Regions from separate parts of the Enterobacter sp. N5-15 genome, predicted to be linked through region 3. Evidence: predicted binding sites of a transcription regulator. Region 3 holds the regulator's gene; each other region holds the start of a gene.
What was found. The regulator sigma-54, encoded in region 3, starts transcription at its own class of promoters, with help from an activator protein. The targets are predictions, from matches to a motif close to GTTGGCACANNTTTCGCTNT.

Region 1 (2,270 bases), 530 kb from region 3:
TGCGGTCATCCCCCACGCGCTGGATGTCGCCGTACTGCAGCACGCGCAGCAGCTTGGCCTGCAGCGACAGGGAGAGCTCGCCGATTTCATCCAGAAACAGCGTGCCGTTATCGGCCATTTCGAACTTGCCGCTGCGGTTGCTGATGGCCCCGGTAAACGCTCCCTTAACGTGACCAAACAGCTCGCTTTCCGCCACGCTTTCCGGCAGCGCGGCGCAGTTGAGGTACACCAGCGGGTTCACCGCGCGCGGCGAGGCTTCGTGAATGGACTTCGCAACCAGCTCCTTACCGGTGCCAGTTTCCCCGAAGATCAGCACGTTTAAATCTGAGGCGGCAACAATCTCAATCTCTTTTTTGAGCTGCGCCATACCCGGAGAAAGGCCGATCATCTCCGTGTGCGTTACCTGCTCAAACGCCGCCGGGCTGCCGGGAAGAATGTTCTGGCTCTCCAGCTGTTCAATCAGCAGGGCATTGTTCAGCGCCCCGGCGGCCAGGGCGGCAATCAGGCGCAGCTCTTCGTCGCTAAAGGTGTCGAACTGGTCCGGCGACAGGCCGTCGAGGGTCAGTGCGCCAATCAGGTTTTGTCCGGCAAACAGCGGCAGGCCGATACAGGCGTGCACCTTCAGGCTCTCCTGTCCGGGAATCAGCCCGTCGTACGGGTCGGGCAAGTCGCTGTCCGCCGGGAAACGCACCACGTCACCCGCGCGGGCGATGGTTTCCAGACGCGGGTGGCCCTCAAGGGTAAAACGCCGCCCGAGCACGTCCTTCGCCAGCCCGTCGATAGCCAGCGGAATAAACTGCCGCCCCTCGTAGCGCAGCAGCGCGGACGCATCGCACTCAAGCACGTGGCGCAGCGTGGAGATCAGCCGCTGAAAGCGGTCCTGATGGCCGATACCGGTCTGCAGCTCAATGGCGATCTTCGCCAGCACGTCTACGGAAAAGCTCATAGTGACCTCGCTGTCATTTTGACAATGCATGTTGTCATATTGACACTTTTTTTGATAGTCAAAATGACTACCCATTACGGATCATAAAAATATTAATTGATTAAAATCAACAAATTAAAAGTTGGCACGCAACTTGATATAAGCAAATCATCTTATTTGAAAATGCTGTATTACGTAGAGGTTGCTATGTCTATTCTGGTTAAAAATAACATTCATTGGGTCGGTCAACGTGACTGGGAAGTGCGCGATTTCCACGGGACGGAATACAAAACGCTGCGCGGCAGCAGCTACAACAGCTATCTCATCCGCGAAGGAAAAAACGTGCTGATCGATACGGTCGATCACAAGTTCAGCCGCGAGTTCGTGCAGAACCTGCGCGGTGAAATCGACCTGGACGCCATCGACTACATCATCATCAACCACGCGGAAGAAGATCACGCCGGTGCGCTGACCGAGCTGATGTCTTACATTCCGAACACGCCTATCTACTGCACCACCAACGCCATCGACTCGATCAACGGCCATCACCACCATCCGGAGTGGAACTTCCACACCGTGAAAACCGGCGACGCGCTGGATATCGGCAACGGCAAGCAGCTGATCTTTGTGGAAACCCCGATGCTGCACTGGCCGGACAGCATGATGACCTACATGACCGGCGACGCGGTGCTGTTCAGCAACGACGCCTTCGGCCAGCACTACTGCGACGAGCGCCTGTTCAACGACGAAGTGGACCAGACCGAACTCTTCGAGCAGTGCCAGCGCTACTATGCCAACATCCTGACCCCGTTCAGCCGCCTGGTGACGCCAAAAATCACCGAGATCCTCGGCTTCAACCTGCCGGTGGACATGATTGCCACCTCCCACGGCGTGGTATGGCGTGAAAATCCCACCCAGATCGTCGAGCTGTACCTGAAGTGGGCGGCGGACTATCAGGAAGACCGCATCACCATTTTCTACGACACCATGTCCAACAACACCCGCATGATGGCGGACGCCATTGCCCAGGGCATCAACGAAGTTGACCCGAACGTGGCGGTGAAAATCTTCAACGTGGCGCGCAGCGATAAGAACGAGGTACTGACCAACGTGTTCCGCTCTAAGGGCGTGCTGGTGGGCACCTCCACCATGAACAACGTGATGATGCCGAAAATTGCCGGTCTGGTAGAAGAGATGACCGGCCTGCGTTTTCGCAACAAGCGCGCCAGCGCCTTTGGCTCCCACGGCTGGAGCGGCGGCGCGGTAGACCGTCTCTCCACCCGCCTGCAGGATGCAGGCTTTGAGATGTCCCTGAGCCTGAAGGCGAAATGGCGTCCGGATATCG
Region 2 (2,270 bases), 500 kb from region 3:
CGCTGGTAATCATCATCGCCGCGTTCATTTCGCCCCCTCGTTAAGCGCCTGTAGCAGAGATAGGTCGCCAAAATCACTGTTGATGGTCAGCTCGCGTTTACGCTTGCTGGTACGGGCAATGTCGCGAATGTTAACCAGAATCAATGCCTTAGTCGGGCAGGTGCGCACGCAGGCCGGGCCCTGCTCATCGAAGCTGCACAGGTCGCATTTCACCGCAACGGCACGGATGCCGGGCACCCAGTCCAGCAGCGTGCTTACGCGTGCCGGAGCCGGTGGCGCGGGCGGGGCTTTTGGCGAGTTGGCGTTCGCCGGAATGTGCAGCGGACGGCTGCCGGAAAATTCAATCGCGCCGAACGGGCAGGCAATGCCGCACAGCTTGCAGCTTACGCACAGGCTTTCGTTCAGCTGGACAGCGCCATCAACGCGGGTGATGGCATTCACGGGGCAGACGCCCGCGCAGGGGGCGTCTTCACAGTGATGGCAGAGCTGCGGGGCAGACTCTTTTTCATTACGCATGACGTGCAGGCGCGGCATGGACTGCAGCCCATGCAGGCGATGCGTTTCCGAACACGCCGCCTCACAGGTTCGACAGCCAATACAGACCGTCGAGTCAGCAATTACAAAACGGTTCACCGGGTTATCCTCTGGTGATAGTCATTTTTGACGAAAAACTGTCTTGTCGACACTTCTCGACACGCAAGGGTCAGGCCACGTTCGCTGAGGCATTTCCGTCCATCAGCTGCTTCAGGTTGACCGGAAGATCGTGCTCAACGGCGGCGTACAGGCCGTTATAGACCGGCGCGATTTTTTCCAGATAGTGCTCCAGCACCTGCTGGCGATCGCGGTTGCTGACGTGGCCGTCCACCATGCCGTCAGCCATCAGCTGCGCCTTCGCAATACACTGTTTTTCGCCGTCTTTTGTCTCGAGGTGGTACTCAATGGTGTGGCTGTTGAAGTTGTCCGCCAGGGTAACGTTGATGGTGAAATGGCCGAACAGGACGAAGCGCATGTCGCCCTGCGCCGCGCAGCTCATCGCGTGGTGAAGACGTGCTTTCGAGAGGGTTATGCCCTGAACCAGAGAGTTGCAGTAGAGGTGCCACTGGTCCTGCAGCTGCTGATGACGCTGCGCGATGTAATCCGCTTTTTCGCTGATTTCCCAAATAGTCATAGAAGGTATCCGTTTAGTGGAGATAGCGGCTGTTAAGCAGATTCCATGCCAGTTTTTATCTTAATGATTTTAAATGGGTTTTATTGCAAAAGCGCTGTCAACGCCGCGGTGTCGACGTGTCATTTCGACAGCGTTGACATCGTCACGCCTTAACAAAAATCAAGCTGGCACCGTTATTGCATTCAATGGCGCAATTCATTGAGGAGGCGTCATGCACGAAATCACCCTCTGCCAGCGGGCTCTGGAACTTATCGAACAGCAGGCAGTGCAAAACCACGCGAAGCGCGTCACCGGCGTCTGGCTGAAGGTCGGGGCGTTTTCCTGCGTCGAGACCAGCGCCCTGCATTTCTGCTTTGAGCTGGTGTGCCGCGGCACGCTTGCGGAAGGCTGCGAGCTCCATATTGAAGAGCAGCAGGCGGAGTGCTGGTGCGAGCAGTGCCAGCAGTACGTCACCCTGCTGTCATCGAAGGTTCAGCGCTGTCCGCAGTGTCAGAGCACCGGTCTTCGCATCGTGGCGGATGACGGCATGCAGATCCAACGCCTCGAAATCGAGAAGGAGTAAAGTATGTGTAGCACCTGCGGTTGCGCCGAAGGCAACCTGTATATAGAAGGGGATGAACATCACCCCCATTCCGCGTTTCGCTCCGCGCCCTTTTCACCTGCCCCACGCCCTTCTGCGGCACTGACCGGTATCACCTTCGCTCCGCAGCGCTCCGACGCTGGCGACCTGCACTACGGCCACGGGGAGGCGGGGACCCACGCGCCGGGCATCAGCCAGCGCCAGATGCTGGAGGTGGAAATCAACGTGCTGGACAAAAATAACCAGATCGCCGCCCGCAACCGCGCGCGCTTTGCCACCCGCAAACAGCTGGTGCTCAACCTGGTCTCCAGCCCCGGTTCCGGCAAAACCACGCTGCTCACGGAAACGCTCAAACGCCTGAATCAGCGCGTTTCCTGCGCCGTCATCGAAGGCGACCAGCAAACCGTTAACGACGCGGCGCGCATTCGCGAAACCGGCACCCCGGCGATTCAGGTTAATACCGGCAAAGGCTGTCACCTGGATGCGCAGATGATTGCCGATGCGGCCCCGCGCCTGCCGCTG
Region 3 (2,270 bases):
TCTGGCAGTGAACCGCACTGCGGGTACATTCCTGGTTAAGGACATTGCTCAGTTGAAGAGCGGAATCGTTGTTCATCATAATTTCACCTAAGCGCTAACTGTACAAATGGCCTGTTGTGTTTCACAACAGGCCGTCCTGCACCCGTTAACTGCCCGGACAATTAGTGTTGTTTCAGTTTATCTTTATGTTTATTGAGCTGTCGTGCAAGCTTATCAATCAAGCCGTCGATAGCAGCGTACATGTCTTGCCCTTCCGCACTGGCATGCAGTTCACCCCCGTTAACATGCAGGGTGGCATCCGAGATATGAGTCACTTTCTCCACTTTCAACACAATATAGACCTGATTGATCCTTTCGAAATACTGCTCGAGTTTTGCAAACTTCGCGTTCACAAAGTCGCGTAAAGCCTCAGTAATTTCGACGTTTTGTCCAGTGATGTTGAGCTGCATAGTGTCTTCCTTATCGGTTGTGTCAGACCAGCTGTTTACGCTGGTTGGACGGCGGAATGGATAAAGACTCTCGATACTTCGCAACAGTACGACGTGCCACCATAATACCCTGATCGGACAGCATGGTGGTTAACTTACTGTCGCTTAGTGGCTTCGCGGGGTTCTCCGCGGCGATCAACTTCTTCACCAGGGCACGAATGGCCGTTGACGACGCTTCGCCGCCGCCCTCGGTATTCACATGGCTGGAGAAGAAATACTTAAGCTCAAAAATACCGCGTGGACTGTGCAGATACTTCTGCGTGGTGACACGGGAAATGGTTGATTCATGCATTTCGACGGCCTGGGCGATATCCGCCAGTACCATCGGTTTCATATACTCTTCGCCCTGCTCAAAGAATGCCTGCTGCTGTTCGACAATACAGCGGCTGACGCGTAGCAGCGTATCATTTCGGCTCTCCAGACTTTTGATCAACCATCGCGCTTCCTGAAGATTGCTACGAATATATTGATTGTCGGAGTCGTTACGCGCGCTGGTGCACATGGAGGCATACTGCTGGTTGATTTGCAGGCGAGGGATGCTGTCTGAATTCAGTTCAACGACCCAGCGGTCATTGTGTTTTCTGACCAGCACGTCCGGGATCACGTACTCGGGCTCGCTGGTCTGGATCGACTGTCCCGGGCGCGGATCGAGCGACTGGATCAGATTCACCGCTTCTTTCAGCACCTCTTCCTTCAGGCGCGTGACGCGCATCAGGGAGCGGAAATCGTGGTTGGCCAACAGATCCAGATGATCGCTGATGATTAAGCGCGCCTCGTCGATCCATGGCGTCTCTTTGCTGAACTGAGAAAGCTGGATCAGCAGGCAGTCGCGCAGATCTTTTGCGGCCACGCCTACCGGATCGAAACGCTGGATGCGCTTCAGTACGGCTTCGATCTCCTCAAGCTCAATCTCTTCGTCGCCCATGCTTTCCAGGATATCGTCCAGCGTGACGGTCAAATAGCCGGTGTCGTCAACGGCATCGACAATTGAGGTGGCAATCGCGCGGTCGGTATCGGAGAAGGGGGTGAGTTCCACCTGCCACATCAGGTAATCCTGCAGCGACTGGGTGGTTTCTCCCTGATAGACCGGTAGCTCATCGTCCTGGTAGTCTGCACGCGTACCGGAAGGGGTTCCGGCGGTGTAGATTTCATCCCAGCTGGCATCCAGCGGTAGCTCGTCGGGCATCTCTTTTTGTTCGAGTGCGTCCGCGGTGTCGAGCGCTTCCGTATCCTGCGATTGCTGGGTATCTACCTCGTCATGAAGATCGGTTTGTTCCAGCAGGGGGTTGCTGTCTAGCGCCTGCTGGAGCTCCTGCTGAAGTTCTAACGTGGACAGTTGCAACAGGCGAATTGCCTGCTGTAGCTGCGGCGTCATCGCCAGTTGTTGGCTGAGCCTTAATTGCAAACCTTGCTTCATGTTCAGAGCATTTTTCTCCGGTTCGGCGTTACGTTACCTCTACCCTATCAGAGTCTGAAGTCTTCCCCAAGATAGACGCGCTTAACATGATCGTCTTCGAGGATCTGCTGCGGCGTACCGTGGGCGATCAGATTGCCCTGGCTCACAATATACGCGCGTTCACACACGGCCAGCGTTTCACGAACGTTGTGGTCGGTGATCAGTACGCCAAGCCCGCTGTCACGCAGGTGTTCAATGATACGTTTAATGTCGATAACCGAGATCGGGTCAACGCCCGCAAACGGTTCATCCAGAAGGATAAATTTTGGGTTTGCGGCCAGCGCACGCGCAATCTCAACGCGGCGGCGTTCACCCCCGGAGAGTGC

Region 1: norV (anaerobic nitric oxide reductase flavorubredoxin) is a predicted target of sigma-54. The motif match lies at 1,067-1,086, and genes of this name have one in related genera.
Region 2: hycA (formate hydrogenlyase regulator HycA) is a predicted target of sigma-54. The motif match lies at 1,251-1,270, and genes of this name have one in related genera.

Annotation. Positions count from the first base shown of each region.
Region 1 is NZ_CM170150.1:3,785,325-3,787,594, forward strand. It holds gene norR (nitric oxide reductase transcriptional regulator NorR) at 1-946, opposite strand, end outside; gene norV (anaerobic nitric oxide reductase flavorubredoxin) at 1,133-2,270, shown strand, end outside.
Region 2 is NZ_CM170150.1:3,806,015-3,808,284, forward strand. It holds gene hycC (formate hydrogenlyase subunit 3) at 1-28, opposite strand, end outside; gene AC2TE5_RS17965 (4Fe-4S dicluster domain-containing protein) at 25-633, opposite strand; gene hycA (formate hydrogenlyase regulator HycA) at 704-1,168, opposite strand; gene hypA (hydrogenase maturation nickel metallochaperone HypA) at 1,380-1,730, shown strand; gene hypB (hydrogenase nickel incorporation protein HypB) at 1,734-2,270, shown strand, end outside.
Region 3 is NZ_CM170150.1:4,310,520-4,312,789, reverse strand. It holds gene ptsN (PTS IIA-like nitrogen regulatory protein PtsN) at 1-79, opposite strand, end outside; gene hpf (ribosome hibernation promoting factor) at 162-449, opposite strand; gene rpoN (RNA polymerase factor sigma-54) at 472-1,905, opposite strand; gene lptB (LPS export ABC transporter ATP-binding protein) at 1,953-2,270, opposite strand, start outside.